2 regions of the Gordonia prachuapensis genome follow, and region 1 is predicted to be linked to the other one. Evidence: predicted binding sites of a transcription regulator. Region 1 holds the regulator's gene; the other holds the start of a gene.
What was found. The regulator LexA, encoded in region 1, represses DNA repair genes until DNA is damaged. The targets are predictions, from matches to a motif close to CGAACANNTGTTCG.
Positions count from the first base shown of each region.

Region 2: V1Y59_RS23375 (alpha-ketoglutarate-dependent dioxygenase AlkB) is a predicted target of LexA. The motif match lies at 4,090-4,103, and genes of this name have one in related genera.

Region 1 covers NZ_JAZDUE010000005.1:408-7,940, forward strand. The annotation lists gene V1Y59_RS07110 (HPr family phosphocarrier protein) at 1-124, opposite strand, end outside; gene V1Y59_RS07115 (PTS fructose transporter subunit IIABC) at 177-2,255, opposite strand; gene V1Y59_RS07120 (1-phosphofructokinase family hexose kinase) at 2,310-3,335, opposite strand; gene V1Y59_RS07125 (DeoR/GlpR family DNA-binding transcription regulator) at 3,388-4,158, opposite strand; gene ptsP (phosphoenolpyruvate--protein phosphotransferase) at 4,330-6,000, shown strand; gene lexA (transcriptional repressor LexA) at 6,016-6,783, opposite strand; gene V1Y59_RS07140 (LysM peptidoglycan-binding domain-containing protein) at 7,071-7,533, shown strand, end outside.
Region 2 covers NZ_JAZDUE010000032.1:421-7,953, reverse strand. The annotation lists gene V1Y59_RS23395 (GMC family oxidoreductase) at 1-15, shown strand, start outside; gene V1Y59_RS23390 (mycofactocin-coupled SDR family oxidoreductase) at 185-997, opposite strand; gene V1Y59_RS23385 (TetR family transcriptional regulator) at 1,052-1,672, opposite strand; gene V1Y59_RS23380 (MMPL family transporter) at 1,691-3,931, opposite strand; gene V1Y59_RS23375 (alpha-ketoglutarate-dependent dioxygenase AlkB) at 4,128-4,754, shown strand; gene V1Y59_RS23370 (oxidoreductase) at 4,771-5,646, opposite strand; gene V1Y59_RS23365 (adenylate/guanylate cyclase domain-containing protein) at 5,683-7,422, opposite strand.

The sequences.
Region 1 (7,533 bases):
GGTCGCCGCCCTCGAGTGCCAGGGTGACCGTGGCGCCCGAATCCGTGACCGCCTCGGCGATGATCGTCGCGGGCCGGGCGTGCAGACCGACGGCGGACCCGACGGTGACGGTGGTGCTGGGCATGAGATGTCTCCTTTGGTTGTCGTCGTGCTGATCCAGTCTGTCCGAAAACCGCTCAGGCGGGAACGGTTTCGACCTCCTCGAAGCCGGCTGCGTGCTGCCGGTTCACATGCCATTGCTTGGCGGTGATCACGGCGAAGGCACCCAGCGCGGTCCCTGCCGCGAGCGCTACGAGGAACAATACCCAGTTGTTCATCGCGAAGAAGACGAAGATGCCGCCGTGTGGCGCGCGTAGTTCGACGCCGAACGCCATCACGAGTCCGCCGGCCAGCGCTCCGCCGGCCATCATCGAGGGGATGACCCGGAACGGGTCGGTGGCGGCGAACGGGATCGCGCCCTCGGAGATGAACGACGCACCGAGCAGCCAGGCGGCCTTGCCGTTCTCGCGTTCCGGTTCGGTGAACAACTTCGGTCGCAGCACCGTGGCGAGGGCCATCGCCAATGGCGGGACCATACCGGCACACATGACCGCCGCCATGATCTGCAGCTGGGCGACGCCGCCGATCGCCAGGCCCGTCGTCGCGAACAGGTACGCGGCCTTGTTCACCGGTCCGCCGAGGTCGAAGCACATCATCAGGCCGAGAACGACGCCCAGAACGACGGCCGAACCGCCGGACATGCTGTTGAGGCCGTCGGTCATCTGTTCGGTGACCCACGCCAGCGGCTTGCCTAGCAGCATGTACAGCAGGACGCCGATCACCAGACTGCCGATCAGTGGGATGATGACCACGGGTTGTAGTCCGCGTGCCCACTGCGGCAACGGGATTCGTGATATCCACAGGCAAACCACGCCGGCGATGAGGCCACCGACCAGGCCGCCGATGAAGCTGGCGCCGACGGCCACCGACACCAGACCGGCGACGAAACCGGGTGCGATGCCGGGGCGGTCGGCGATCGCGAACGAGATGTAGCCGGCGAGGACCGGCACCAGCATGCCCATGGCCAGGGAGCCGACCGCGAACAGCACGGCGCCGATGTACTGCCCGAGCCCGCCGGCCGGTAGATCCCACAGACTGTTGTTGAGCGCGATGAAGGCGCCGTCACTCATCCCGCCCTCGGCGTCGAGGGTGCTGTTCGCGATCTCGTACCCACCGAGGAACGGCAGGAATCCCAGCGCGATCAGCAACCCGCCGGCGGCGACGAACGGGATCATGTAACTGACGCCGGTCATCAGGGCCTGGCGGGTCTGTCCGCCGAGGCCGACGCCCCCGCCGCCGGTCGCCGCTGCGTCGGCGGTACCGTCGTCGTCACCGCCACTGACCACCGTTGCCGACGGATTCTGCGATGCGGCAACGGCTTCGGCGATCATCGCGTCGGGTTCGTTGATGGCCCGCTTGACCCCGGAGGCGATTACCGGTTTGCCGCGGAATCGGTCCTTGCCCTTCACACCGACGTCGGTCGCGAAGATCACCGCGTCGGCGTCGGCGATGACCTGCGGATCGAACGCGGTGGTCGCGGACGAACCCTGTGTCTCGACATGAAAGTCGACGTCGGCCCGTTCTGCTGCGTACTTGAGCGCATCGGCGGCCATGTAGGTGTGCGCGATGCCCGTCGGACACGCCGTGATCGCCACGACCGAACGACGCTTCGCACCCTGATCCGTCGCTGCGGCACCTGCCGAGCCCGCGCCGGTCGCGGCCGCGCCGGCCGCGGCAGGGGCCTGCTCCGACTCCGCCGGCCGGGGATTGATGGCCTCGTCCACGAGTTGCACGACGCGCTCGTCGGTCTCGGCCTCGCGCAGCGAAGCGACGAAGTCGGGCCGGACCAGTGAACGTGCCAGGGAGCTCAGGAGTTTCATATGCTCGGATGCCCCGCCTTCGGGCGCGGCGATCAAGAACACGAGGTCGGCGGGACCGTCGGGTGCGCCGAAGTCGACCTTGTGCGACAGTCGCGCCATCGCGAGGCCGGCCTCCGTCACCGACTCGGCCCGGGCGTGCGGGATGGCGATGCCGCCGGGAAGCCCGGTGGCCGATTTCGCCTCGCGTTCGAGGGCGCCGCGGGCGAGCACCGCCGCATCGGTGGTGCGGCCGGCGTCGGCGAGCGCGTCGGCGAGGTAGCCGATCACGGCTGCCGGGTCCTCGCCGGCATCCACGTCGAGTCGCACCGTTTGAGGTGTGATGATCTGTTCTGACATCGGGGGTTCCTTCTCGGGGTCTTCCTTGGGGAATCGGTGGTGGCAGGGTGCGGGTCAGCCGGCGCGAGGTGACCCGGTGAGCTCGGTGACATGGACGTGGGACAGGTCGAGTTGCTCGGGCGCCGGCGGTCGTGTGCCGGGTAGGGCGGTCGCCGCCGAGCCGTACGCGACCGCGGTGCGCAGACGCTCGGGTTCCGCTGCGCCACGACTCTCGGCGATCAGATATCCGGTCAGCGCGGCATCGCCGGCGCCGACAGTGCTGCGCGGCACGATGGGGGGCGGGGCCGCGAACCACGAACCGGTCGCCGTGACGAGAAGAGCGCCCGCCGCGCCGAGCGTCGCGAGGATCGCCGCGCCGGTCCGCTCCACCAGTTGGCCGGCGGCCTCGATCAGTGGGGCGTGGTCGCCCTGAGCGGTAGCCGCCGAGAGCTGTGCAGCGTCGGCGCCGACCGCCTCGGCGAGTTCCTCGTCGTTGGGTTTGAGGAGGTCGACCCGGCCGGTGACCGCCGCTGCCAGGGGTGCACCCGAGGTATCCACGGCCACAAGGCATCCCGAATCGGCCAGGGCGTCGACGACGGTGCGGTACCAGTTGGCGGGCAATCCGGGCGGCAATGAACCGCACAGGGCGACCCATCGTGCCCCCCGGGCGTTCTCGAGGACGAGGTCGGCGAGTCGGCGTGCCTGGGTGTCGTCCAGCACGAAGCCGGGGGCGTTGATCTTCGTGGTCGTGCCGTCGGGATCGGCCACCGTGATGTTCGAACGGACCTCCCCGTCGATCGGCAAGGCGAGGTAGGGGAGAGAGACGTCGTCGAGCGCGGTGAGCAGCGGGTCGCCGGCGCGTGCCGGCAGGATCGCGCGGGTCGGGACTCCGGCAGCGGCGGCGACCCGCGCGACATTGACACCTTTACCGCCCGGCTCGGCAAGCGCCGTCCGGGCGCGTTGCACGGCGCCGTGCGTGAGTGGCGCCGACAACTCCAGCGTGCGGTCGAGACTCGGGTTCGCGGTGACGGTGAGGATCGTCGGGGCCGCGTCGGCGTCGGCGGAGACGGGAGCGAACGGGTCGGGCCGGGATGCGGTCATGAGGTGCCTCTCGTCGGACGGTCGTGCAGTGGCTCTTCTGGCTGTCGCGTGGTCATGCGATCACCGTTTCGATCCCTTTGTCGGTGAGCTCAGCGGTGGTCGCCGAGTCGATGCCCCGGTCGGTGATCAGCACGTCGATGTCCGTCAGGTCGGCGAACGACATCAGGTCCTCGTGCCCGAACTTCGACGAGTCGGCGAGCACGACGACGCGATCGGCGCTGCGGCAGATCGCCGCCTTCACAGCGGCTTCGTCGGGATCCGGGGTGGACAGGCCGTGCGCGGTGCTGATCCCGTTGGTTCCCACGAATGCGGTCGAGACGCGCAGTCGGGCCAGCGCCTCGACGGTTGCGGCGCCGACCATGGCCTGGGTGAGTCCACGTACCCGCCCGCCGAGGATGTGCAGGTTGTCGCCCATGAGGCCGGCCAGTGAGGCAGCGATCGGGATGCTGTGGGTGACCAGGGTCAGCCGGCGATCCCGCGGAAAGGCAAGCGCCGCCTGATAGGTCGTGGTTCCCGCGTCGAAGAAGACCGAACCGCCGGCCTCGGGGAGGAATCGGATGGCGGTGCGTCCGATTGCCAGCTTCTGGTCGGTGTGCGACCTCTGCCGCTCATCGATGCCCTGCTCGACGGTGACCGGTGTGGCGCCCGGTCGGACGGCGCCGCCGTGGACTCTCTGCACGTGACCGGTGCGTTCCAACGCGGCGAGGTCACGCCGGACCGTCTCGCTGGTGACGTCGAACAGCGCGGTCAGTTCGGCGACCGACGCGCGGCCGTCCACGCGGACCCGATCGGCGATCGCCTGCTGTCGTTCCTCGGCGTACACGTGACCCTCACCTGTTGGTTTTCCTGCGTTTGTGATGTTGATGTATCTGTGTTTACGCCTGTTTGTGTTGACAAGTCAAGCGTTTCTTGTAACTTGAATCACAACGGAGACTCTGGGCGGCTGAGACGCATAATTGATGGGTCACGCCCGTCGACCACAGTGAGGATTTCGGTGGAGCACACACACGTATTGAGCGGAACACCGGTAGTCGCAGGACATGCCTATGCGCCGACCGTGTGGCCCGGTGAACGACCCGTGTACGACCCGGCGACTGCGGCACCGGTCCCCGACGAGGAACGCGAAGTGGAGACCAAACGGTTCACCGACGCCGCGGCCACAGTGGCCGCACGATTGCGGGAGCGGGCATCTCATGCGTCCGGTGCCGCGGCGGAGGTGCTGTCGGCGACTGCCGGCCTGGCCGAGGACCGTGGCTGGGTGGGCGCGGCATCGGGGCTGATCGCCAAGGGGAGCACGGCACCGGCGGCCGCGGTGCTCGCCACCGAGCAGTTCGCGGCGATGTTCACCAAGCTCGGTGGCCTGATGGCCGAGCGGGTCACCGATCTGAACGACGTCCGCGACCGCGTCGTCGCCGAACTGCTGGGCGTCCCCGAGCCCGGTGTCCCCGAACCCGACGAGCCGTCGGTCCTTCTCGCCGACGACCTCGCACCGGCCGACACCGCGGGACTGGACCCCGCGAAGATCACCGCGCTCGTCACAAGGCTGGGCGGGCCCACCAGCCACACCGCGATCATCGCCCGCCAGCTCGGCATCCCTTGCGTGGTGGCGGTTTCGGGCCTCGCCGAGGTGGCTGCGGGGACCCCCGTGCTCGTGGACGGGACGGCCGGCACCCTGGAGGTCGAACCGGATGCCGCCGAGGCGACAGCGCAGGTCGAGGAGAGCCGGCGGATGGCGGCACTCGTCGCGAACTGGTCCGGGCCCGGGCAGACCGCGGACGGACGGCACGTCAGCGTGCTCGCCAATGTCGCCGACGGAACGTCGGCGCGCACCGCGATGAAGTATCCGGTCGAGGGCGTCGGTCTGTTCCGGACGGAGCTGGCCTTCCTGGATCGCTCGGATGCGCCGTCGGTGGAGGAGCAGACCGGTCTCTACCGTGAGGTTCTCGAGGCGTTTGCCGGGCAGAAGGTCGTCATCCGCACGCTCGACGCCGGCTCCGACAAACCGCTGAAGTTCGTCACGCAACTCGATGAGGCCAACCCGGCGCTCGGCGTCCGCGGTAACCGGATCGCCGGTGAGCATCCGGACATCCGGACGGCCCAGCTGGATGCGATCGCCGCGGCCGCGCAGGGCCGCGAGCCCATTCCGTGGGTCATGGCGCCGATGATCGCCTCCGCCGCGGAGGCCGCCGAGTTCGCCGCGCCCGTCCGGGAGCGCGGCTTGGTCGCCGGGGTGATGGTGGAGGTGCCCGCTGCGGCGATCCTCGCCGAAGCCATTCTCGCGGAGGTGGATTTCGTCTCGATCGGGACCAACGACCTCACGCAGTACACGATGGCGGCGGATCGCATGTCGGCGGAACTCGCGGCCCTGACCGACCCGTGGCAGCCGGCCGTTCTCGCGCTCATCGCGCGGGTGGCAAGAGCGGGCCAGGAGGTCGACAAGCCGGTCGGCGTGTGCGGCGAGGCGGCCGCCGATCCGCTACTCGCTTGTGTCCTCGTCGGACTCGGTGTGACGTCGCTGTCGTCGGCGCCCGCAGCGGCGGCGGCAGTAGGCGCACGATTGGCGCAGACCACTACGGAACAGTGCCGGGCCGCCGCCGACGCGGCGCTGGCCACCTCGGACCCGGCGGCCGCGCGGGCGGCTGCGACCGCGGCCCTGGAGAGCTGACCGCCGGGCGCGACCTCAGACGCGGCGCATCACGGTGACGACCTTGCCGAGGATCGCGGCATCGTCACCGGGGATGGGTTCGAAGAGTTCGTTGTGCGGCATGAGCCAGACGTGACCGTCCTTGCGCTTGAACGTCTTCACCGTCGCCTCGCCGTCGATCATCGCGGCGACGATGTCGCCGTTGTCGGCAACGCTCTGCTGCCGGACGACCACCCAGTCCCCGTCGCAGATCGCCGCGTCGATCATCGACTCGCCGACGACGCGTAGCAGGAACAGCGACCCCTCGCCGACGAGTTCGCGGGGGAGGGGGAACACGTCTTCGACGGCCTCTTCGGCGAGGATGGGGCCGCCGGCCGCGATTCGTCCGAGTACCGGGACGAACGTCGGAGTGGGCAGGTCATCGTTCTCGGCCGCAGCAGACGTGCCGCCCGGCGGGACGTGCTGGTCGCCGTCCTGGATGTTGACCGCGCGGGGCCGATTGGCATCGCGTTTGAGCAGGCCCTTGCGTTCGAGAGTGCGCAGCTGGTGTGCGACCGAGGACGTCGACGTGAGTCCGACGGCGTCCCCGATCTCGCGGATGCTCGGCGGATAGCCGCGTTCGCGGACCGACGCACGGATGTACTCGAGGACCCCGCGCTGGCGGGGGGTGAGGCTCGCTTCCGCGGCCGCGGGGTCGACAGCCGGGTCGGAATCCGACGGTCCGGTTGCCGTGTCGGGTCGATCGATCCCGCGGGCGGCGCCGCGCCGTCCACCGGACCTGTTTCCACCGGCCCTGTCAGTCATCTGCGTAGTCCTTTCTGTCGAGCACCCGGCGGTGCCGGGCACTGCGGTTCCGGACGCTTCGGGGCGAACTCCTCGATGCCACTGTTCGGTTGCACTGGTCGGTTGCACTGTTCGGTTGCACTGTTCGATCCCGCTGATCGAGACCCGGCTGCTGTTCTGTGTCCCGCTGTTTTGTGTGTGCTGCTGTCTTGTTCCTGCTGCCGACAGTAATCGAACATTCCCGGTTGTTCAAACATGTGTTCGACGTGTGTCGAGACTTTGTCGGAGTGTCGTGTTAGGTTTCGAACATGCGTTCCATCGAACACGTGATCGATCACGATGTCGATCCCGGTGAGCCGGTGGGGCCCGATCCGTATCCGCACTCGATCAGGAGGACACGTTCGATGAGCACCGCGACGATCAGCACCACGACGATCAGCACGACAGAACTGATTCAGCCCGGCCGGCAGTCCGTCGGGAACCCGCACCGTGCGGGCCGGGTCGGGGCGCCGGTCACCCGCCCGCCGCGACGGGGCGCTCACACGCCGGTTCGTCCGGCCGATCGCCGACCCGTCGGTCAGCCGGCGCGTCCGGGGACGCATGTCGCCGGCACGCGTTGTGACGCACCGGTGGTGGACCGGACCGTCATCGCGCGCCGACGAGCCACAGCCGCTTCCGTCCTCGTCGGTGCCGCACTCGCGCTGATGGTGTGGGTCGTCGCGATCGTCGGCTCCGACTACGCGGCCTCGGTCGAGCCGGCCCCGGTGGGTA
Region 2 (7,533 bases), on a different contig from region 1:
CGGCGGAGGGCGTGAGCGGGTCTCGATCACGCCGGTGCGACGGAGGGCGTCGGCGGGTCTCGATACGTCTCCTCGCCTAGCGGCTCGGCGACTACTCGACCAGCGGAATGGGCGCAGCCCCCGACGATCGAGTAGCCGCGAGCGAGCGCAGCGAGCCCGCGGCGTATCGAGATCACCCGATCGATCAGAAGTACTGCGCCCCACCGTCGATCGAGATGTGCTCGGCGGTGATGAACTTGGATTCGTCGGAGGCCAGGAATGCCACGACGTTGGCGATCTCGTCCGGCTCGGCGACGAACTGATTCAGGAAGGTCATGCCCATGCCGGCCAGGCGCGGGTTGGCGGCGTTGGTCTCCTCGATCCGGGCGACCATCTGCCCCGACCCCATCGGCGTCGCCACCGCACCGGGATGGATGCTGTTGACGCGGATGTCGTGATTGCCCAGCTCGGCGGCGAAAGCGCGGGTCATCCCGACCAGCGCATGCTTGCTGGTGGTGTAGTGGACCATGAACGGCTGCAGCTTCTTTCCCGCGAGAGAACTCGTCAGGATCACCGAGCCGCCGCCCCGCTCGATCAGATGGTGAGCGGTGGCGGTGACGGTGTTCCAGACGCCGATGACATTGATGTCGATGACATCCCGGAAACTCGTCGGGGTCACCTCATCCCAGGTCTCGGGGATGCAGATGCCGGCATTGGCCACCACGATGTCGATGCCTCCGAACACACCGACGCCCTCGTCGACGACGCTCTTGAGTCCCTCGAGATCACGGACATCGCACGTGACCAGATGCGCTTTCACGCCCTGCTCCTCGACCAGTCGACGGGTCTCGTCCATGTCTGCCGGGGTAGCCGGGTCGTAGGGCACACCGGGCAGCGGGCCGGCCAGATCGACGCCGATGATCTGTGCGCCTTCGGAGGCGAGGCGGACGGCGTGCGCACGCCCCTGCCCCCGGGCCACTCCGGTGATCACGGCCACCTTGTTGTCGAGACGCCCCACGTTGGGCTCCTTTCGTCGTCGAACGAGTCGCCTGATGGGTCGACTTCGTGTCGCTCAGATGGGCAGACCCTGCTCCAGGAGATCGACGGCCTGCAACAGGGTGGCGAGGAGGTTCTCGTCCTGGACCTCGTCGACGGCCTGCGCGAAGTGGAACATCACGCCGCCCGCGGCCGCGATGAACACCCGCAGGCGGATGTCGTCGGGCCGGGCGCCGGTGTACTCGGCGAAGAAGTCGGTCGCGTGCGAGATCGCGCCGTCCGACTCGATCTGATAGGCCGTGCGTAGCACCGGCTCGGATTGGATGAGGCGCATGCGTTCCGAATTGCTGGCCCATTCGTCGGCGGTACCGATCCGGAACATCTCACTGATCAACCGACGGAGCAGGTCGAAGTGGCTCAGCCCAGGCGGGATGGCCTCGATCGCCTCTTGCCGCGCCTCGTCGAGATCGTCGGAGATGACCACCTGCTCTTTGGACGCGAAGTAGCGGAAGAACGTGGTGTGGGAGACCTCCGCCTCCCGCGCTATCTGTTCCACCGTCGTGTGGTTGTAGCCGTTCTCGGCGAACAGCCGCATCGCTGCGTCGCGAATCGCCTTGCGGGTGCGGATCTTGTTCTTCTCCCGCAAACCGATGCGACGCCCCGGGCCACAGCCCGGGGTCGTCGTCGGTGTGGCCATGGCGATGACCTCCTCGGATCAGGTCGCCGACGCGACCGCTTCCCGCTTCGGGTCGGCATCGGGGTTCTCCAGCCCGCGGTCGCGGACGGCGGCACCCTCGATGTCGAGGTTCAGCACCACTCGATCCAACCACTTCGGCAGACCCCAGGCGCGGTCGCCCAGCATCGCGATCGCGGCGGGCACCACCATCATCCGGATGATGAAGGCGTCGAAGGCCACCGCCACCGCGAGCGCAAAGCCCATCATCTTCGCGGTCGTGTCCGGAGCCAGCATGAACGCCGCGAACACGCTGATCATGATAAGCGCGGCGGAGGTGACCACACGCGCACCATGCCGGTAGCCGGTGACGATGGCGTCCTTGGCCGACATGCCGTGCATGTACTCCTCACGCATCCGGGTCACCAGGAAGACCTGATAGTCCATCGCGAGACCGAACACCACGCCGATCAGGAAGATCGGCAGGAACGACAGGATCGGCTTGGTGTTGTCGATCAGCCCCAGCGCGCCCTCCTGGAAGATCAGGACGGTCATGCCGAAGGTCGCGAGCACCGAGAACACGAATCCGAGCGTCGCGATCAGCGGAACCCAGATCGATCGGAACACCCCGATCATGATCAGGAACGCGAGACCGACCACCACGATCAGGTACGGGATCAGCGCGCTGTCGAGCTTGGCCGACAGATCGGACATGATCGCCGTCTGTCCGCCGACATGGAGCTCGGCGCCGGCGTTCTCGGCCTGCGGCGCGAACGCCCGGATCTCCTCCATGAGGTCGTGCGTCGCCTGCGATGACGGAGCACTGACCGGAGTGACCGAGATGAGCGCGGTGTCCGCACCATTGTTGGGCTGCGGCGCAGCACCGTTGCCCATCCACGTGATGGTTGCGGCGTTGGCGACGCCGTCCAGCGACTGGATGTGCTCGACGGTCGCGTCCGCGGCCGGCGCGACGTCGCCGTCGTTGTCGGCGTGCACCACGGCGAACAGCGGTCCGTTGACACCCTCACCGAATCCACGCTGCAGCAGTGACTGAGCTGGCGCCTCGTCGTCGCTGGTCAGCGACATACCCAGCTCGAGACGCCCCATCGGGATGGCCGCCAGGATCAACACCGCGAGGCCGGCGACGATGAACGGTAGCGGTCGCTTGACGACCGTGCGACCGAGCTTGACGCCGACGGTGTCGACGGTCGCGGACTCCTCCGCGTGCTTGATCCACGGAATCCGGGGGCGGAAGGCGAACCGTCCGACCGCACCGAGGAGCGCCGGGATCAGCGTGAGCGCGGCGAGCACGGCGACCGCGACGGCAAGTCCGGCACCCATACCCATCTGGGTGATCAGCGGGATGCCGATGACGGTCAGCGCAACCACCGCGACGATCACCATCAGGCCGGCGAAGACGACCGCGGACCCGGCCGTCCCGACAGCGCGTCCGGCCGCATCGGCGGGCGCCCCTCCCCGGGTGAGTTCGTTGCGGTACCGCGAGACGATGAACAGCGCGTAGTCGATCGAGACGGCGATGCCGAGCATCGTGACGATCGCGGTCGCGGTCTCATTGATGCTGAGGACCTCGGCCGACAACGTGACGAGCATGATCGTGATCGCGACACCGACCAGCCCGGTGATGAGCGGGATGAACGCCGCGACCAGCGCACCGAACGCGACGATCATGACGACGAAAGCGACGGCGAACCCGATCATCTCGGCGGTGCCGCCGGCCTCCATCACCTGCATCAGCGAACCGGTGGCCTCGACCTCGAGGCCCGCACCACGGTTCTCGGCGAGGATCTCCTGGAGCTGCTCCTTCTCCTCGACGGTGAGCTCCATGATCTCGATGTCCTGACGGACCTGGATCAGCCCGACCCGACCGTCGTCGCCGACGACCGACGACGCGATGGCCGGATCGGCCGCGGCTGCCACGACGGGGTTCACGATCGTCGCCGGGTCGCTCAGCTCGGGAAGCGTCTGAAGGTCCGAGACCAGGGCGTTGATCTGGTCGGTGTGTGCGGCCAGTCCGTCGTCGGCGGCCACCAGCACGCTGGTCGATGCCTGGGACTGCTGCTCCATCACCTGCGGGAAGTGCTCCTCGATCTGCGAGGTCGCCGTCCCCGAGTCGGTGCCCGGCAGGCTGAAGTCCTTGGCGAACTGGGGGCTCAGCGCTCCGACGAGCCCGGAGACCGTCATCGCGGCCAGCAGCCACGTCGCGATCACCCACCATTTGTGCCGGAAGGAGAACCTTCCGACCCGATACAGAAACGACGCCATGGGCTTCCCTTCACACACGCTGGTCTGAGTCGTCGAGGTCACAAAGTGTTAGTGACTACCACTTGTTACTGGATAACAGCATTTTCCGCGCAATGCCATCCCATCCTGGGCAAACGTGCGGGACGCCTCCACGCAGCCGGGAACGAGACGCAGATCATCGAACACATGTTCGTAGTTGTCGAGTAGGCTGGACCACATGACCGCGGGCATCCAGGGATCGCTGTTCGACCAGCCGACAGACGGCGTGGCGCTACGCGATCTCGGCACCGCGACGCGTCGCCCGCTGACCGACGGTGCCTGGGTCGACCTACGGCCCGGCTGGGTGTCCGGGTCGGACGCGCTGTTCGACCGGTTGCGCGAATCCGCGGCATGGCGCGCGGAGCGACGGCGCATGTACGACCGCGTCGTCGACGTCCCGCGCCTCGTCGCGACGTACCACGAGGCGGGCACCTTCCCCGACCCTCTGTTGGCCGAGGCTCTCGACGAGCTGAGCCGCCACTACCGCGAGGAGTTGCCCGAGGGTTTCGCGACCGCGGGCCTGTGCCTCTACCGCGACGGTTCGGACAGCGTCGCGTGGCACGGCGATCGGATCGGCCGTGGTTCGCGCGAGGACACGATGGTGGCGATCGTGTCCCTCGGCTCGCCACGACCACTGATGTTGCGTCCGCGTGGTGGCGGGCAGTCGCTGAAATTCGTCGTCGGCCCGGGCGATCTGCTCGTGATGGGTGGCAGCTGTCAGCGCACCTGGGAACATGCCGTGCCGAAGGTCCCCGGCGTCGGTCCACGCATCAGCATCCAGTTCCGGCCGCCGGGCGTGTGGTGAGCGAGTGTGGTGAACGTCAGACGGTGAACTGCGTGTCGGTGACCTTCTCCGACACGCGCCACAACTCGTCACGGATCGCGGTGTCGTCGGCGAGCTTGCTATGACCCGACGGGCCCGGCGCGCCACGGCTGCCGAACATCTCGGTCGGACCGTAGAAGCCGCCGTTGGTGGTATCCGGCGACGTCGCTGCGTACAAGGTCGGAAGGGCGCCGCCGGCCGCGGACTGTGCGAACAGCTTGTTCCCGAATTTCATGAAGACGTCCTCGATGGTCTCCGACCGCCCCTGGAGTTCGGTGGCCGCGTAGCCCGGATGGGCGACCATCGACGACGTCGACGAGCCCGACGCCGCCAGCCGTTCGGCCAGTTCCTTGCCGAACATGAGGTTGGCCATCTTGGAGTCGCCGTAGGCCCGCCAGCGGCGGTACTTCCGCTTGTCCCAGTTGAGGTCGTCGAGGTCGATCCGACCGATCTGATGCATCGACGACGACAGGGTCACCACCCGATCGGTGATCTTCGGCAGAACCAGAGCGGTCAGCACGAAGTGGCCGAGATGATTGGTGCCCATCTGCATCTCGAATCCGTCGGCGGTGCGTTTGAACGGTATCGCCATGACCCCGGCGTTGTTGATCAGGACATCCGCGCCGTCGAACTTCTCGGCAAAGGTCCGCACCGATGCGAGATCGGCCAGATCGAGCTGTGCCACAGTCGCATTGGGTCCGATGTCGGCCGCCACCGGCTGCGCCTTGTTCACGTTCCGGCAGGCCAGGGTGACCGTCGCGCCCGCCTTGGCCAACGCTTTCGCCGTCTCGGCGCCGAGGCCACTGTTGGCGCCGGTGATCACGTACCGCCGTCCGGTCTGGTCTGGAATGTCAGCCGCGGTCCACTTGCTCATGGTGCCTCCCCTGTCTGGTCACGTCTGTCACCGACGCTATGGAGTACCACCGCCGTCGTCAACGAAACGGCCGGTCTGTCCCGTCAATCGGCGCGCCGGACGCAGGAGTCCGGCGACGACGGCTCCGACCGAGATCCCCGCCGCGCCCCGCCGTCCGACAACCGAGATCGGCGCGAAGACCTCGGTCACCTCGGCGCGACCGCGCAGAGTACGCGTTCCGACGGCGACCCACTGACTACCTTCGTCCGGCGTCGCCCGATCGATCGCCGTCCCGGACGCCATCACCGATGTGCCGGACTGTTTGGCGAGATCGGAGAGCCGCGCGCTCTCGTTCACCGCGTCGCCGATCACGGTGTACTCGTAGCGGGTCTCGGCACCGATGTTCCCGGCGAAGACGGTGCCGCACGACACGCCCATGCCCCACCCGATGTCGAGGGCGGCGGTCAGCCGGGTGGCGAGGTCCCGCGCCGCCGAGAGCGCCGCGGTGGCAGGGTCGTCGAGGGCGACCGGCGCGCCGAATATGGCCAGCGCCGAGTCCCCTTCGAACTTGTTGACGAAGCCCCGGTGGTCGTCGACGACATCGGCGACGATGGTGAAGAAGTCGTTGAGCAGTTGCGCGGTGGCCTGGGGATCCTGTCGGGCCGCGATCCCGGTGGAATCGATGATGTCGACGAACAGCACCCCCACGGTCGTGTTCGCACCTCGCATGCCGTCGCCGTGTTCGAGGGCTTGCGCGGCGACCGTGTCGCCGACATGGCGAGCGAAGAGCCGGCGCATGCGCTCGCGCTCCTCGAGTCCCGCCACCATCGTGTTGAAACCGTGTTGCAGCACACCGAGTTCGGACGAGTCATACACCGGGACCCGCGCGGTGTAGTCGGTGTTGTCGACGCGCTCGACGGCTCGATGCAGGTCACGGAGCGGATCGGCGATGGACCGGCCGACCAGGGTGATCACCCGCACCCCGGACACCAGTGCCACCACCGCGAGGACGACGATCGTCCAGTCGACCGGCCCACTGACCGGCGGCAGGATGTCGAGCCATCGCCCGAGGTTGAGCAACAGGAGGCCGACCATCGGCACGGCGGAGCTCACCAGCCACACGGCCACCATTCGTGTCTGGACACCGTGGAACACATGCCGAGCCGGGAACTCCCGGTAAGCGACGACCGCCAGAGGCCGGGCGGCACGTTCGGCGAAGAGATAGGTGATGCAGGAACTCGAGATCGCCGCGAGGAGGAAGGCGAACGCCACACCGGCGGTCCGCATCGACGTGGGGTCGTCGGCGGCCACGGCATAGGACCCGACTGCCGTCGCCCACGCGGCGAGGGTCGCGAACACCTGGTTGCGCGGGATGTGCCGGATCGCGGAACGTCGGGACTGATCGGCGGCCACGCCGCTGACGAACCAGTCCACCTGCGGCTTGATCAGCGCTACGCCGACCAGCATGTTGGTCAGGGTGCCGACGATGATGCCGGTGACGACCGCCGGGAAGTTCGGCGCGCCGACGGTGGTCTCCAGCGTCAGCTGACTCCCGTTGTAGGCCAACTGAACCAGCAGGAACGTCTCGATGCCGATGGCGCAGTTCGTGCCGATCAGTGCGATGGCGGCGGCAGCAGTCGCGCGCCGCGACATCCGTGCCCGCTCGTCGCGCGGCAGTTCGGCGAGGTCCCGGACGTCGGTCCCGCGATGACGACCCCAGAGGAATCGGGGCAGCGCCTCACCGCTGATGTGCGGCCACGCGCGGTGTAGGGCGGCGTGGCCGAGTGGTCGCGCCATGACGGCCACCTCCTGCGCCGGTAGGTACCTGAAGGGTACCGGCCGCGCGCAGCAAAAGACCGACCCCACGGCCTGGGGGGATGAGGGATGGCCGTGGAGTCGGTCTCGTGG